One region of the Pelosinus fermentans DSM 17108 genome, then DNA from elsewhere that is predicted to be linked to it. Evidence: riboswitches for the same ligand, from Rfam matches in the RefSeq annotation. Region 1 holds a riboswitch; the other holds the start of a gene.

Region 1 (7,736 bases):
ATGCTACCATATATAGTTGAGGTGTATAATAAGGAGTTGTTCACTATGCGACAATTAATCATAAATGCTGATGATTTTGGCATTAATGAAATGGTAAACGTAGGCATTATTCAAGGACATCTAAATGGAATCATTACCAGCACAACCATTATGCCCTCAGGTAGTGCTTTTGATCATGCTATAACACTAGCTTCAGTTAATAAAGAATTAGGAATTGGTATACACTTAACATTAGTAGGTGAAACACCACTTTGTGATCCTCAGACGATACCCTCTTTAGTGAATAGTGAAGGATGTTTATCACTTCATTACTCTGAGTTCTTACGACGTTATTGTTTAGGAAAGATAAAGCTTAATGACATTCATAAAGAATTTACTGCCCAGGTACAGAAAGTATTGGACTCTGGAATAGCGATTACTCATCTGGATAGTCATCAACATATGCATATTGTACCTGGGATCATTGATATTACAATCGACATTGCTAAAAGTTTTGGTATAAAAAAAATACGTATTCCTGCTGAGCCTTATTTATTTTCAGGTGGATATCCATTCCAAACAGCACGAATTATAGCACGTGGAGGTCTAACGTTTTTAGCCGAAATAGCACGGCGGAAGATACAAAAGCACAGATTTTCTGCCACTGAACACTTTTTTGGAATGTTAGCTGGAGGACATATGCATGAGGAGTATTTATTACGCATATTATCATCTTTACCAGAAGGTACCTCGGAAATTATGATTCACCCAGGAACGAACGATTCTATTTTGCAAAAAATGTATAACTGGAATTATCACTGGCAAGCTGAATTACATTCAGTAACCAGCCCAGAAATCTCTCAATATATCATGGACCACCATATACAATTAATTTCTTTTAGGGAGTTAGAAAATGATTAAGTTTTATCAACGGCTGATTCTCTTATTACTGTTCGTAGGTAGTATTTCCAGCATTGTAATCTATTTTACTGTTGATATTCATACCTTACGCCACCTTGATAGTTTTCAGCCTTGGTCTTTAGCTTTAGCTTTTGTTTTCTTAATAATCGGTTTATACTTTGATGGAATTCGTCTTATGCATCTTGTATCCATTTCAGGGGAAAAGATTCGTCTGATTGAAGCTGTTCATGTTGTCTTTGGAAATTATTTTTTGGCTCTCCTAACGCCTGGAGCTGCAGGTGGTGCAGTAGCGCAGGTCATGTTTTTGCGAAAAGCAGGAGTACCTACTGGTAAAGCGACTGTATTAATAGTTGTTAGAACATTGTTATCTATTATTTTTTTAGTGCTTTGCCTACCAGTTATTTTTTATTATGATCCAGAGATTATGCCAGGTCTTTCAGATGATATCCTTACAATTTGTTTTGCCTCACTTATTGCCATTATTCTAGGTTTGATTTGGTTATTTCGTACTAGTTTGCCTTACTATTGGTTAGTGGCACTTACAAAGAAATTTAGTCATCGGAATCGTCGTCGGATTTTTCTTCTCTATCGTGACGTTAGAGGTGCTGTATTCATGCTATCATCTTCCCCTTTAAGCATGGGGAAAGTATTTATTGAATCAGCTGTCAGTTTACTAGCTTTATATAGTGTTGTACCAATATTGTTTATGGGAATGGGCATAACAGTTAATATCCCCCAAATTATGGGGAGGATGATTTTGTTAAACATTTTACTTTACTTTGCTCCCACACCAGGAGGATCTGGTATTGCTGAAGGCGGATTTGTTCTTTTATTTAGTGGCTTTCTACCATCAGGAACTGTAGGGATAGTGGCTGTAGCCTGGCGAATTATTGTCGAGTATCTCCCCTTTGTTATTGGTTTATATTTTACCATTAAAGTGTTTGGACATAGATTTTTAGCCAATCATGTTAAATAGGAGGAATGTAGAGTGAAAGTATTAGTAACTGGCGGAGCTGGTTTTATCGGCTCACATGTTGTTGATAAATTAATACAAGAAAAATGTCAGGTAGTGATTATTGATAATTTGAGTACTGGATTAAGGGAAAACATCAATCCGGCCGCTACATTTATTCAGTTAGATATTCGTAATGATGAAATTTTTAGTCTATTTATGACTGAAAAATTTGATTTTGTAATTCATCTTGCTGCTCAGACTATGGTACATAAATCGTTAGAAATGCCAGACTATGATTGTGATATAAATATATTAGGTACTGTAAATATTTTAGAAGCATGCCGAAAAGCGAATGTAAAGCGTATTATTTTTTCTTCTACAGCCGCAGTGTACGGCAATGTAACAGCACTACCTGTAGTGGAAACAAGTCCAAAAGCACCTACTTCTTTTTATGGATTGAGCAAGTTAACCTGTGAAAATTATTTGTCATTATATAAGGAAGTCTATGGTCTTGATTATATGATATTACGGTATGCTAATGTATACGGAGACCGTCAAGGTGACGGGGGCGAGGGTGGTGTTATTAGTATTTTCGCTCGCAAGATTCGTCAAGATCAACCAGTCTTGATTTTTGGTGACGGCAGCCAGACAAGAGATTTTATTTACGTTGGAGATGTCGCCAATGCTAATTATCAATCATTATTAGTCGATCATGCTAACAAAATATGCAATATTAGTACACAAACAGAAACAAGTGTTAATATGTTAATCGATTATATGGGAAATGTCGCTGGTAAGATGGTAGTGAGAAACTATAATGAAAAACGTGAAGGCGATATTTATAAATCTTCTTTATCAAATGCCACAGCACGGAAAAATTTAGACTGGCAACCACATATGATGCTTTTAGAGGGATTAGCCAAAACATATCACTCCCTCATCTAAACCTTAAATTTTTCTTTGGGATATATTATTATTAACACGCAAATACATGACCAGCGTTGTTAAGTAATAATATATCCATTGCTGTTATAAATCCTATTCATCTAATTAATTCAACTTTCGGAGGTTGCGGACCAAATGTTTAAAAAGTTAGAAACTGGTTTTTGGCTGGTGGCTATAATTACATTATTAATCGTTTTTTTTAATTTGGGCGGAATCCCTTTGTTAGATCCTGATGAACCTGTATATGCAGAAACGCCTAAAGAAATGTTTAGCTTTAATGAATTTCTTTCCCCTCGTATTTATGGGGAGTATTGGTATGATAAGCCTCCCATGTATTATTGGTTAGTAGCTGCCTCTTATAAACTTTTTGGTATGAATGAATTTGCTGCTCGCTTTCCCTCTGCAGTATTAGCTGTTGCTTGTACAGTACTGGTATACCAATCTGGTCGCAGATTATTTAATGAACGAGCCGGTGTTGCTGGAGCGTTAGTATTAGCTACCAGTATTGAATTTTTTTATTTGGGAAAGGCTGCCGTAACTGATATTACTTTACTTTTTTTTCTATCTGCTTCTTTATTAGCTTTTGTAGAGAAAAAATATTATATTGCATATTTATTCGCTGGATTAGCTACATTAACGAAAGGACCTATTGGATTATTATTTCCTGGAGGAATTATCTTTTTTTATCTACTTATTACACGTAACTGGGCTTTATTAAAAAGTATGAAAATATTCTCGGGATTGTTGCTCTACGCTGCGATAGCTGCACCTTGGTATATCTTGATGTATAATATTCACGGAAGTATTTTTGTCGATACGTTTCTTGGCTTTCATAATATTACAAGGTTCACATCTCCAGAGCATCCTGAGGGTGTACTCTGGTATTATTATGTTCCAGTTCTTATTCTGGGTTTCTTTCCTTGGACAGGGTTCATAATTCAATCCATATGGAGTTCTCTAACGAAAAGTACATATGATTCTTCAACTCTATTATTTCTAAATATCTGGTCATTATTTATTTTTGCCTTTTTTACTATTTCTCAAACAAAGCTGGTATCCTATATTTTACCTATGTACCCACCATTATCCATGATTGTTGGTTGGTATATTGATCGTCTTTGGACATCACATGATAAAAGTCATTTTACAAGTTTGTCTATAGGTTTAAGTATACTAACTGCATTATTTATAGGAATTATGTTTATAGGGATTAAAGCTATGCCGCTATTGGCAAATGGCATATATATATCCGCCATAATTTTTATTTTAATGTCTTCCTTGGTAGCGTATTTTGGATGGAAAAACGAAATTCGTCTCGCTTTTTGGACTAAAATCATATCGATGACTTTATTTTCCATGGTTCTAACAGCTATACTGATTCCCGCTGCAGCGCCTATGTTCACAACTAAAAATATTGCTCAAGAATTTAACCGTCAATACGATGGCAAATCTCCAGTGTATGTAGTAAAATTCTTGCGTCCTGGTTTTGCTTTTTACACCAACGTTTATGGCAAGGAGATCGTGCTAGGTACCGATTTTAATGAGTTGATTCAAGAAAGCCAGCGTTCTTATTTTCTAATCAGAAAATCTGAATATGATCGTTTAACAGTTGCAACCCGCCAATCGATTATCATTTTATCTTGCATTAGTGACAAACTATTGTTGCTAAAAGAGTGATACTAAAAATGTGGGTCGAAAAATGTTCTCTACTATCAAAATAAAGTTTAACTTTTATATTTAATCAAAGAATAGCAGGAAATATTTATTCGCTGGTGGAATACATACAACATCAGAAGTTTAATGCCGAGTATAACAATAATTTAATATCTCTATGGGAATAGGTGCTTACGCTTAAAAGGGAAGACTGGTTAAAAGCCAGCACGGTCCCGCCACTGTATTGGGGAATGCAGCTAAGGAATACCACTGGGAAATCCCGGGAAGGTTTAGCTGTATAATGAACCAAAGTCAGGAGACCTACCTATTCTAGCACACCATTATGACTACGAAGGATAGGCAGGTGGTAGAATAAATTAATCACTTGGTTTATTGTACCCTCTGTCTGCAGGGGGATTTTATTTTGTCAAAAAAGATGAGATCAGGAATTACTACAGGTACTTGTGCAGCTGCTGCCACTAAAGCAGCCCTGTTAGCGTGGAAAGGTGAATCCCCCACAATGGTTGATGTTACATCACCACAGGGACATCTTATTAAAGTAGACATTGCCACAAGTCAACGCCTGAATACTGGTGGAAAAGCCAGTGTAATAAAAGATGCTGGCGATGATCCCGATGTAACACATGGCACAACTATATCTGCCGAAATAGAAATTAATACTACGAATGAAATAATCCTGCAAGCTGGTATAGGAGTCGGTATTGTAACAAAGCCAGGTCTATCTGTAGCTGTTGGACAACCTGCTATTAATCCTGGCCCACGTAAAATGATCATGCAAGCAATACAGGATGTATTACCTGATGGTCATGGCGTAACGGTTACTATTTCGATACCTGAAGGTGAAAAATTAGCAAAACGTACGTTAAATTCTACTTTAGGTATTATCGGCGGTTTATCGATTATAGGTACTACAGGCATTGTTGAGCCAATGTCAGAGGAAGCCTTTAAAAATTCACTGTCACCGCAAATATCAATGGTGAGGGCCTTAGGATATGATGAAGTGGTCTTTGCTCCTGGAAAAATTGGTCAGGATATTGCTATTAACCGATATCATCTGCCAACAGAAACGGTAATCCAAACTAGTAATTTTATCGGACATATGTTAGAAAGTGCTGTGCAATATGGTATGAAACAAGTATTAATTTTTGGGCACTTAGGAAAGCTCGTAAAAGTAGCTGCTGGAATTTTTCATACTCATAACCGTGTAGCTGATGCTCGCTTTGAAACTTTAGCCGCCTACATGGCTGCCCTTGGTGCTCCGCAGCAAGCTATACAAGAGATATTAATGTGCAATACTACAGAAGCCGCTATGCCCATAATTGCACAATTTAAATTAAATGATGTGTATCGTGTAATTGCTGAAAGAGTCAGCATTCGGGCTGAACGATATGTATTTGGTGATTTAAAAGTAGGTACCGCAATGATCACTCTGCAAGGTGATTTATTGGCGGTTGATGATACGGCACGAGAAATTGGAGGCAAGTTAGGATGGAACATAAAATAATAGTTGTAGGAATAGGACCAGGTTCACCTGATTACATCTTGCCAGTGGCTAGCCGCATCATTGCAGATGCAAAGGTGATAGCAGGCAGTAAGCGTGCTCTTGCAACCTTTGCTCCTGATCATGGGATTACTAAGGTAATTGACAATGACCTAAAAGGGGTATTAACATTTATCGCTACCTCCCTAATGGATAACGATGTAGTTGTAATGGTTTCCGGTGATCCTGGCTTTTATAGTTTTTTAGCTACCCTTAAAACCAAATTTTCCCCGGCACAGATAACGGTTATTCCTGGTATTAGTTCGATGCAGTTAGCTTTTGCCAGGATCACTGAAATCTGGCAGGATGCAGTTTTGATTAGTATGCATGGACGACAAGCCAAAGATATTGATCTGAATTATGATCCTGAAAAAAAACTTGGCATATTAACTGATTTTGAACAAAATCCTTTATATATTGCAAACGTACTCATTGGGCATGGGTGGCCATTACATTCAAAGGTATGGTTATGTGCTAATTTATCTTATGAAAATGAGAAAATTAAACACTTAACATTAGGTGAAATCAAAGAAGTCGATGGATTTGCTCATTGTGTAATGGTGGTGACAATATGACATATTTTCCAGGTATTAACGATGATGAATTTCTGCGGGGCGACATACCAATGACGAAGCAGGAAGTTCGTATCTTAGTTCTGAATAAAGCTAAGATATGCCCCACCGATATTATTATAGATATCGGTGCAGGTACTGGGTCTCTTTCAATTGAAGCTGCTCTTCAGGCTCCCCAAGGTACTGTATATGCTATAGAGCGTCATCCAGAGGGAGTTGATTTAATTCGTGCTAATGCTGTAAAATTTGGGGCGGCTAATGTTGAAGTCATTTCTGGAACTGCTCCAACAGTATTACAGAACATTCCAAAGGCTGATGTAATCTTTATTGGAGGCAGCGGTGGTCATTTACAGGAAATCTTAAAGCAAAGTAATTATTTATTAAAATCAAATGGACGATTAGTAATTACGGCAATTACCGTTGAAACTTTATATGAAGCTTTACATACTATGCAAGCTAAACCTGAATTTACCGTAGAAGCTTTCGGTATGCAAGTAACACGTATCAAACATATTAAAACAAGTAATATGCTGCAAGCTTTAAATCCAATTTATGTTATTACATCCACTAAGAATATCTGACTCTATTCGTTAGAGAATTTTAATTAATCAGGAGGTTCATTCATGCATGTATCATTTGTAGGAGCAGGTCCAGGGGACCCTGAGCTTATTACTGTAAAAGGACAACGTTTATTAGGTGAGGCAGATGTTATTATTTATGCGGGTTCGTTAGTAAACCCAGCCTTGCTGTCGCTAGCAAAGCAGGGAGCCTCTATTTATAATAGTGCCTCTATGACTTTGGATCAGGTTATAGAAGTTATGGAGAAGGCCACAGAACGTGGCCAGAAAACGGTTCGATTACATACTGGAGATCCAAGTATTTATGGGGCTATTCAAGAACAAATGGATGCCCTGGATAAGAAGAATATTTCTTATGAAGTGATACCTGGCGTCAGTTCTTTCTTGGCAACTGCCGCAGCTTTACAACGTGAATATACGTTACCTGATGTATCGCAAACGGTTATCATTACACGTCTTGAGGGCCGTACACCAGTGCCTGAAAAAGAAAAACTGGCTTTATTGGCCAGTCATAATGCTACTATGTGTATCTTTTTGAGTGTACATATGATAGACAGCGTTATGAAAGAATT
Region 2 (7,736 bases), 1.1 Mb from region 1:
TGTTCGGGTTACAGATATAAGCCGAAAATTGAATGTATCGCTACCCTCTGTAAGTAAAGCGTTACGTAAATTAAAAGCTGGACAATATATAAATTATCAACGCTACGGCATTATTGATCTAACTGATAAAGGGAAAAAGACCGGAAATTTCTTAGTCGAGAGAAATAAGATATTGCAGGAATTTCTCACTTTGATTTGTGCTGATTGTGATATAGCAGCAGAGGCAGAAGCTATGGAGCATTATCTTTCCAAAGAAACGATCAAATCAATTCAATTGCTCGTAAAATTTATGCAAGATCATACGGAATATTATAATATTTTTTTAGAGCACGTAATGAATCAAGAAAAGAAGGAAGAAAAATGATGTACAATATCCCTATTCTTAGCAAATTTGAGAATAGGGATATTTTTTTATGACAACCCCATTCTCTTATTTCAAGTTCGCATAGATCATTTTTTTCTTTGCGGACAAGAGTCATAAACGCTTTCATGGAATCATTAAGCCACTTATTTTTATGATACACCAAAAAAGCATTCATCTGCACTTCTTTGTGGTTCGATTGTTTTATATGTTTTTAAGGATGCGTAGAGCTTTTCTTATCAATAATCATCATCCGTCTATACTAAATTGAGTAATCGTGCTGACTGGGCTACTATAAAGCATACTATGAACGCAATGACAGTAGGAATCAGAAATGTCAAAAAGGTCCATTTCTTGCTGCCTGTTTCTTTATAAGCGGATAGCAAGGCTGTGGTGCAAGGCCAGTGAAGCAGGCAAAAGAGCATTGTGCAGACAGCGGTTAACCAAGTCCAGTTATTATTGATGAGAATATCCCGCAGTTCTTCTAAAGTACCAAACTCCATCATTTGACCAGTTGATAAATAGCACATGAGAAGAATTGGCATAACGATTTCATTAGCAGGAAGACCTAGGATAAAGGCTAAAAGAATAAAACCGTCCAGGCCAATGGCGTAAGCAAAGGGCTGCAGCCAAGCTGCTAAATAACCAATGATACTTATCTCTTCTATGTAGATATTGGCAAGCATCCACGTAATGGCACCTGCTGGTGCTGCCATGATAATGGCCCGTTTTAGGACGAAGATTGTGCGGTCAATGAGAGAACGATAAAAAATAGCGCCTAATTGGGGTTTGCGGTAAGGAGGCAGCTCTAAGACCATCGAAGAAGCTTCTCCCTTTAGCAGTGTGTGTGATAAAGCCCAAGATACAGCAAAGGTTACAAAAATTCCTAACACAACTAAGCTCGTTACTACTAGTGAGGCTACTGCAATTTGTAATTCTGATACCACCATACCGCCCATAAAAATAGTGGCGATCGCAATCAAGGTAGGAAATCGTCCATTGCATGGTACAAAGTTGTTAGTCAGCACAGCAATTAATCGTTCACGAGGAGAATCAATGATACGGCAGGAAACGACGCCAGCAGCATTACAGCCAAACCCCATGCACATGGTGAGTATTTGCTTGCCGCAAGCACGGCATTTCTTAAACATATTATCGAGATTAAAGGCTACTCTTGGTAAGTATCCTAAATCTTCCAGCAGTGTGAACAAGGGAAAGAAGATTGCCATAGGCGGCAGCATAACCGCGATAACCCAGGCGAGGCCGCGAAACATACCTAAGACTAATATACCAGTTAACCAGGAGGGAGCTCCTGCTAATTCAAACCAGATTAAAAGCTGATCCTGAAATGCAAAAAGCGTGTCAGCAATCATTTGAGAGGGAACATTTGCCCCTGCAATCGTAATCCAGAAGATGACGCTAAGTAAAGCAAACATGATAGGATAACCAAATAATCGGGAGGTTAAAACGTCGTCTAGCTTATGATCCCAACTGCGTGAATCAGTGGAATTTTTACTTACGGCTGGCCCTGCTATCATTTCAGCGTTTTGATAAATATCAGATACAATTTTATCACCTAAGTCGGGATTACTGAGGCGGATTTTTTCCGCCTCAGTGCATATTTCCTCCAGGGTGATCATAGGTTTTATTGCAGCGCTCATACAGCAACCTCCTGTAAGCGTGTTGAATGCAGATCAAAATCAAGATATTGACTGATGCTGTTGATAAAAGCTTTATCTCCATCTAATAATCGCAGCGCTACCCAGCGAGGGTTGAGATTCGAGCCGATTAATCTTGATACTTTTGGCAGAAGTTGTTGAATAGCATTTTCCACTTCAGAAGAATAGTTAATCTGTCTGGGAGCTGGGGTGCAAAGCCCTGTAGACATTTCATATAACTTTTGACGCAGGGTGTCGAGACCTTTTCCATTACGGGCAGCAGTGGCAACAACTGGTACACCTAAATCTTTTTGTAAAGCAGAGATATCGATCTTAATATTTTTCTTTTCTGCTTCATCAATCAGATTGACGCAAACAATAATCTTCGGTGTGATTTCCATGACTTGCAATGCCAAATTAAGATTGCGTTCAAGGCAGGTAGCATCTAATACTACTAGTGTTGCATCCGGTTTGCCAAAACAAATAAAGTCTCTGGCAACTTGCTCTTCTACTGTATGGGCTAAGATCGAATAAGTGCCAGGTAAGTCGATCATTAAAAAAGAGCGATCGAGATACGTAAAACTTCCTTGAGCATTATCAACGGTTTTTCCAGGCCAATTTCCTGTGTGCTGATGTAAGCCGGTTAGCGCATTAAAAACAGTGCTTTTTCCTACGTTAGGATTACCAGCTAAAGCTACCGTAAATTGCCCAGGAGTCGTTGAAATTCCAAAATGCTCACTCAGAAATTTCTGATGTTCTTCAATCGTAGAATTGCTCATTCTCATTCTCCTCCTAAATTTGTTGGCTACAGTTATAACCAGGATTACATCGGATTCACATGAATTTGACTGGCGTCTTCACTGCGCAAAGCAATGAGAGTATCACGTACCATATAGGCTACAGGGTCACCTGCTGGGCTTTTGCGAATGCATTGGACAGGCGTTCCTGGTACCATACCTAAGTCTAGAATGCGGCGGCGCAGTAAGCCTTGTAAATTAAGGGATACGATCTGGCATACAGATCCTATGCCCAGTGTTGATAATGGAATTGTTGTTAATGCAGTATTCATTATAAATCCTCCTTTGGCAAAATGGTTTCATATTAGCCATGGCTAACATTTATAGGAAAAAATATGGTTAGCCGCGGCTAACATATAAGTAAGGGAATCTAATTTAGTATATGAACAGCAAAAGATTTGGTTACTTGCATTCACTTGATTAATAATATAAATATTTGACAGATGTTTTAATTATTGTTAAAATGATAATGATTATCAATAATTAAAAGAAAAATAAGATGGTTATGCTCATAAAACATATAAACATGAAGTGAATTTGTTTATTTAAGGTTTAAAAGGAGGAAGATGGATGTCTGTATGGGTAACAACTGATAACCGACAAGTATATATGAATGTAAGCGGTGATGTATTTGTAGAGCATCTTAATTTTCTGGAGCAAAATATGCTGAAGCATTTGCAGTATGGGTATCGGCGTATTGTGGTTAATATTAATAATATCGGACATCTTGATCATGATGGTATCCATGTTTTTCAATATGTGCGTGAAAAGATGCTAAAGCATGGCGGAGAATTGATTATTGAAGATGAAAAAGGGAAATTAGCCATTTAATTCATGTCGGATGGAATGACATCTTGCTTAATAACATGAGATTTTAAAGGGGATTTCCTCCGTTTATCTATTTATTGCAAAAAACTCCAACAGTTGACAAAGAGCGGATTCTATTGTAAAGTATCGATGAGAATGGCTATTACAATTATATATTGCTGGTATAGGTGCCCTTCGGGGCTTAATAGGGAAGTTTGGTTCAATGCCGACACGGTCCCGCCACTGTAATGAGGAGCAAACCCATGTTGTGCCACTGAGATGATATCTTGGGAAGGTTTGGGGGAGTGATGATCCAGAGTCAGGAGAACTGCCTATATAACAAATCACCGATATGACCTGCGAGAGATGGGGATGGGATTTATGCGAATTGTCGTATTGTTTTCTGCTTGCGTTTTACTCTCGGTTTATGCCGAGAGTTTTTTTATTTTATAGAGAGGAGAGGGTGATTTGAAGGGAAAAGAACTCGTACATCGTTTAATGCAGATGCTTATTACTCTTTTCGGTGTGAGTCTGCTGACATTTTCTCTGATGTATCTGTCACCGGGTGATCCGGTAGAGATGCTGTTGGAGGTAGCTGACACAATTGTTTCAGAGGATACAATTGCCGAGACGCGGGCACAGCTTGGATTGGACAAACCATTTCATGTACAGTATTTCCGCTGGCTCGCAGGTGTCTTACAGGGAGACATGGGCATGTCGTATTCGGCAAAAATGCCCGTAGCTGACCGACTCTGGCAAAGCCTGCCGGGAACTATGGTGCTTGCTGCCTCGGCGACGGTGACAATGCTTCTGATCTCGGTTCCGTGCGGGATACTATCGGCTGTATATCGAAACCGCCCGCTGGATTATCTTATTCGCGGCACTTCGTTTTTGGGCGTATCCATGCCGAGCTTTTGGGTAGGACTCATTTTGTTGTATGTTTTGGGGCTGAAGCTGAGATTGTTTCCGATAGCGGGCGGAGAGGTATCATTCGACAGGATGATTCTTCCCACGTTGACGCTGGCCATTGCGATGGCAGCTAAATATACGCGGCAGGTGCGTACAGCGGTTTTAGAGGAACTGGGACAGGAATATATCACCGGAGCACGGATACGAGGATTTCCTATGCACAAAATTCTCTGGCGCCATGTGCTGCCAAATGCATGCTTGCCGCTTATTACGCTTTTAGGCCTGCAAATTGGCTGGCTTCTGGGCGGCGTGGCTGTCATTGAGATGGTCTTTTCCTGGCCCGGACTTGGCAAAATGGCAGTACATGCCATTGAGATGCGTGACTATCCTTTGGTACAGGGGTTTGTTCTCTGGATTGCAGTTTTGTATATGGGGATCAATTTGTTGGTCGATATTTCCTATACGTATCTTGACCCGCGGCTGAAGAAAGGGGGATGCTGAATGGGAAATTTGACAAAGGATAAGTTCTTGTTCTGGCTTTATACATTTTTTGTCCTTTTGATTCTCGGCTTTGCAATTTTTGCGCCATGGTTGGCTCCTTACGATCCGTATGATGCGGTGATGCGGCATTCCCTGCAGGCACCCTCTGATGAGCACTTGTTTGGGACGGACAAGCTAGGGCGGGATTGTTTGTCACGTATTATTTATGGGGCACGCACTTCGCTGATGATGACGCTGTCGCTGGTCGCCGTGATAACGGTGGTGGGAACTTTTATTGGCGTGTTGGCGGGCTACATGGGGGGAAAGGTAGATACCGTACTTATGCGCATTGTCGATATGATGCTGGCTTTTCCAGGAATCGTGCTGGCTATTGCTATTGCCGGCATGCTGGGCGGCAATATCATCAATGCAATTTTGGCGTTGGCGGCGGTCAGCTGGACTAAGTACGCTCGTTTGGGGCGCAGCCTTACGCTAAAGCTGCGTCAGCGTGACTTTATTGCCGCGGCTGTAACAAGCGGGTCAAGACCGCTCCATATTCTATGGCGCCATATTTTACCCAATATCCTGCCGACAATTGTTGTGACGGCCGCGATGGACATCGGTACAATGATCATGGAATTGTCCGGGTTGTCCTTTTTGGGTTTTGGCGCGCAGCCGCCGACGCCGGAATGGGGTCTTATGCTCAATGAGGGAAGACAGCATATCCAAACAGCTCCTTGGCTGATGCTTTATCCGGGGGCAGCAATTCTGATGGTAGTAACAATTTTTAATCTATGGGGAGACAGCCTGCGCGATATCATGGACCCGCAGCGGGCAAATTGAATAAATACAGATGAGAAAGGATGAGATTTCTTGAAAAGATTAGGAAAGTTAACCTGGGTACTTATGATAGTGTGTTTGGCGGCGGTCTTTATAGCGGGGTGCGGCGGCAGCGGTAAAAAGGAAGCCGACACAAAGACTCTGAAAATTGGTGTAACCAACTTTGCCGATTCACTGGAGCCGACAGAAAATTATTTTGGCTGGGTTGTCATGCGCTATGGCATCGGGGAAAGCCTGGCGAAATTTGATGAAAAGATGAATGTACAGCCGTGGCTGGCTGAAAGCTGGCAGATCAGTGGCGACCACATGACCTGGACATTTAAAATTAGGGATGGTGTGAAATTCTCGAACGGTAAACCGTTGGATGCGGCTGCTGTTAAGGCATCGCTAGAAAGAGCTTTTGCCAAGAATAAACGGGCAGTAACGTTTTTTAAGTATAAAGAAATGAAGGCTGAGGGCCAAACGCTTACCATCTTTACGGAAAAACCGGAACCTAATATGCCGGGATTTTTAGCTGACCCGCTCTTTTTAATTGTGGATGTATCGGCTGAACCGGCACGTAATTTTGCAAAGGAAGGACCCATTGGTACCGGTCCGTATATGTGCAAGACTTTTGTCAAGGATAAAGCAGTTATGGTGAAAAACCCTTATTACTGGGACGGCGTAGTGCCTTATGAGACGGTTGAAATTCCATCCATAGATGATCCGAATACACGGGCAATGGCTTTGCAGTCTGGCGAGGTGGACATGGCGGTCAATATTGCAGCAGGTGACATTGGTCTTTTTAATGATGCGGCGAAGTTCCATGTTGACAGAATTGCCTCGCTGCGCACCGTATTAGCTCGGATTAATCAACAAGGCGTTTTGGGCGATCCGAAGGTTCGTGCGGCATTTATCAGTGCCTGTGATAGAAAAGTGTACAATGAGGTTATTCTGAAGGGAACCTTTATTGAAGGCAAGGCGCCAGTCCCGCCGTCAATGGATTACGGTTTTGATCAGCTCAAGGATCCGAACAGCTATAATATCGAACGTGCCAAGCAGTTGTTGGCCGAAGCGGGCTGGAAAGATGCTGACGGTGATGGTGTATTGGAAAAAGATGGTAAGAAGCTTACGGTGGATTTTGTAGTATACAACAGCCGCGCTGAACTGCCCATTTATGCTGAGGCTGTGCAGTCTGATGCGAAGAAGGTTGGTTTCGATGTAAAAATCAAGACGGTGGACTATAACTTAATCGATAAAATGGGGATTAACGGCGAATATGGCCTTTTAATTTCAAACATTACGACTGCCAATACCGGCGATCCGGAGATCTTCTTAAATTGGTACTGGAAAACAAATACAAACGGCGATAATCCGCAGAACGGCTCCGGTTACAGCAATCCTGCACTGGATGCGAAGTTTGCTGAACTTTCCACAACGTTTGACCGTCAACAGCGCCGCCAGCTAATTATCGATTGTCAGCAGATCATTATGAACGACGGGGCCGCTTTGTTTCTGGGCTATCCGGAAACAAACATTATTAGTTCAACCTTGATTGAAGGTGCCCAGATGTATCCGTCCGATTATTATTGGCTGACCAATAAGATTAAACCCGCTAAAAAATAATATCACATAAAGGAGAACTGAAATGTTGCTAGAAGTATCGGACCTTTCAGTATCCTATGGGGAACGTGAAATTGTCCGGAATGTTAATGTATCGCTTGATGAGGGCGAGGTCCTTGCAATTGTAGGCGAAAGCGGTAGTGGCAAAACAACGGTTATCCGCGCGATTCTTGGCTGCCTGCCGCATGAGGGGCGTGTAAGCGGCGGGAAAATTCTCTTTGAAGGAAAAAATCTATTGGAGAATACCACTGCTGAGTGGTGTCGCCTCTGTGGAACAAAGGC

Evidence for each region. A riboswitch is a leader RNA that binds a small molecule or an ion and turns the genes downstream of it on or off. The one in region 1 is predicted to bind cobalamin.
Region 2: another riboswitch for cobalamin. It lies ahead of nikB (nickel ABC transporter permease); the one in region 1 lies ahead of cbiD (cobalt-precorrin-5B (C(1))-methyltransferase CbiD).

Annotation. Positions count from the first base shown of each region.
Region 1 is NZ_AKVN02000001.1:2,612,364-2,620,099, reverse strand. It holds gene FR7_RS12070 (ChbG/HpnK family deacetylase) at 46-900, shown strand; gene FR7_RS12065 (lysylphosphatidylglycerol synthase transmembrane domain-containing protein) at 893-1,876, shown strand; gene FR7_RS12060 (NAD-dependent epimerase/dehydratase family protein) at 1,889-2,800, shown strand; gene FR7_RS12055 (ArnT family glycosyltransferase) at 2,936-4,477, shown strand; cobalamin riboswitch at 4,623-4,796, shown strand; gene cbiD (cobalt-precorrin-5B (C(1))-methyltransferase CbiD) at 4,878-5,978, shown strand; gene cbiE (precorrin-6y C5,15-methyltransferase (decarboxylating) subunit CbiE) at 5,963-6,589, shown strand; gene cbiT (precorrin-6Y C5,15-methyltransferase (decarboxylating) subunit CbiT) at 6,586-7,167, shown strand; gene cobM (precorrin-4 C(11)-methyltransferase) at 7,210-7,736, shown strand, end outside.
Region 2 is NZ_AKVN02000001.1:3,741,984-3,749,719, reverse strand. It holds gene FR7_RS17405 (metal-dependent transcriptional regulator) at 1-364, shown strand, start outside; gene FR7_RS17400 (nucleoside recognition domain-containing protein) at 619-2,022, opposite strand; gene FR7_RS17395 (FeoB small GTPase domain-containing protein) at 2,019-2,798, opposite strand; gene FR7_RS17390 (FeoA family protein) at 2,843-3,088, opposite strand; gene FR7_RS17385 (STAS domain-containing protein) at 3,387-3,647, shown strand; cobalamin riboswitch at 3,793-3,973, shown strand; gene nikB (nickel ABC transporter permease) at 4,092-5,033, shown strand; gene nikC (nickel transporter permease) at 5,034-5,855, shown strand; gene FR7_RS17370 (ABC transporter substrate-binding protein) at 5,919-7,457, shown strand; gene FR7_RS17365 (ABC transporter ATP-binding protein) at 7,480-7,736, shown strand, end outside.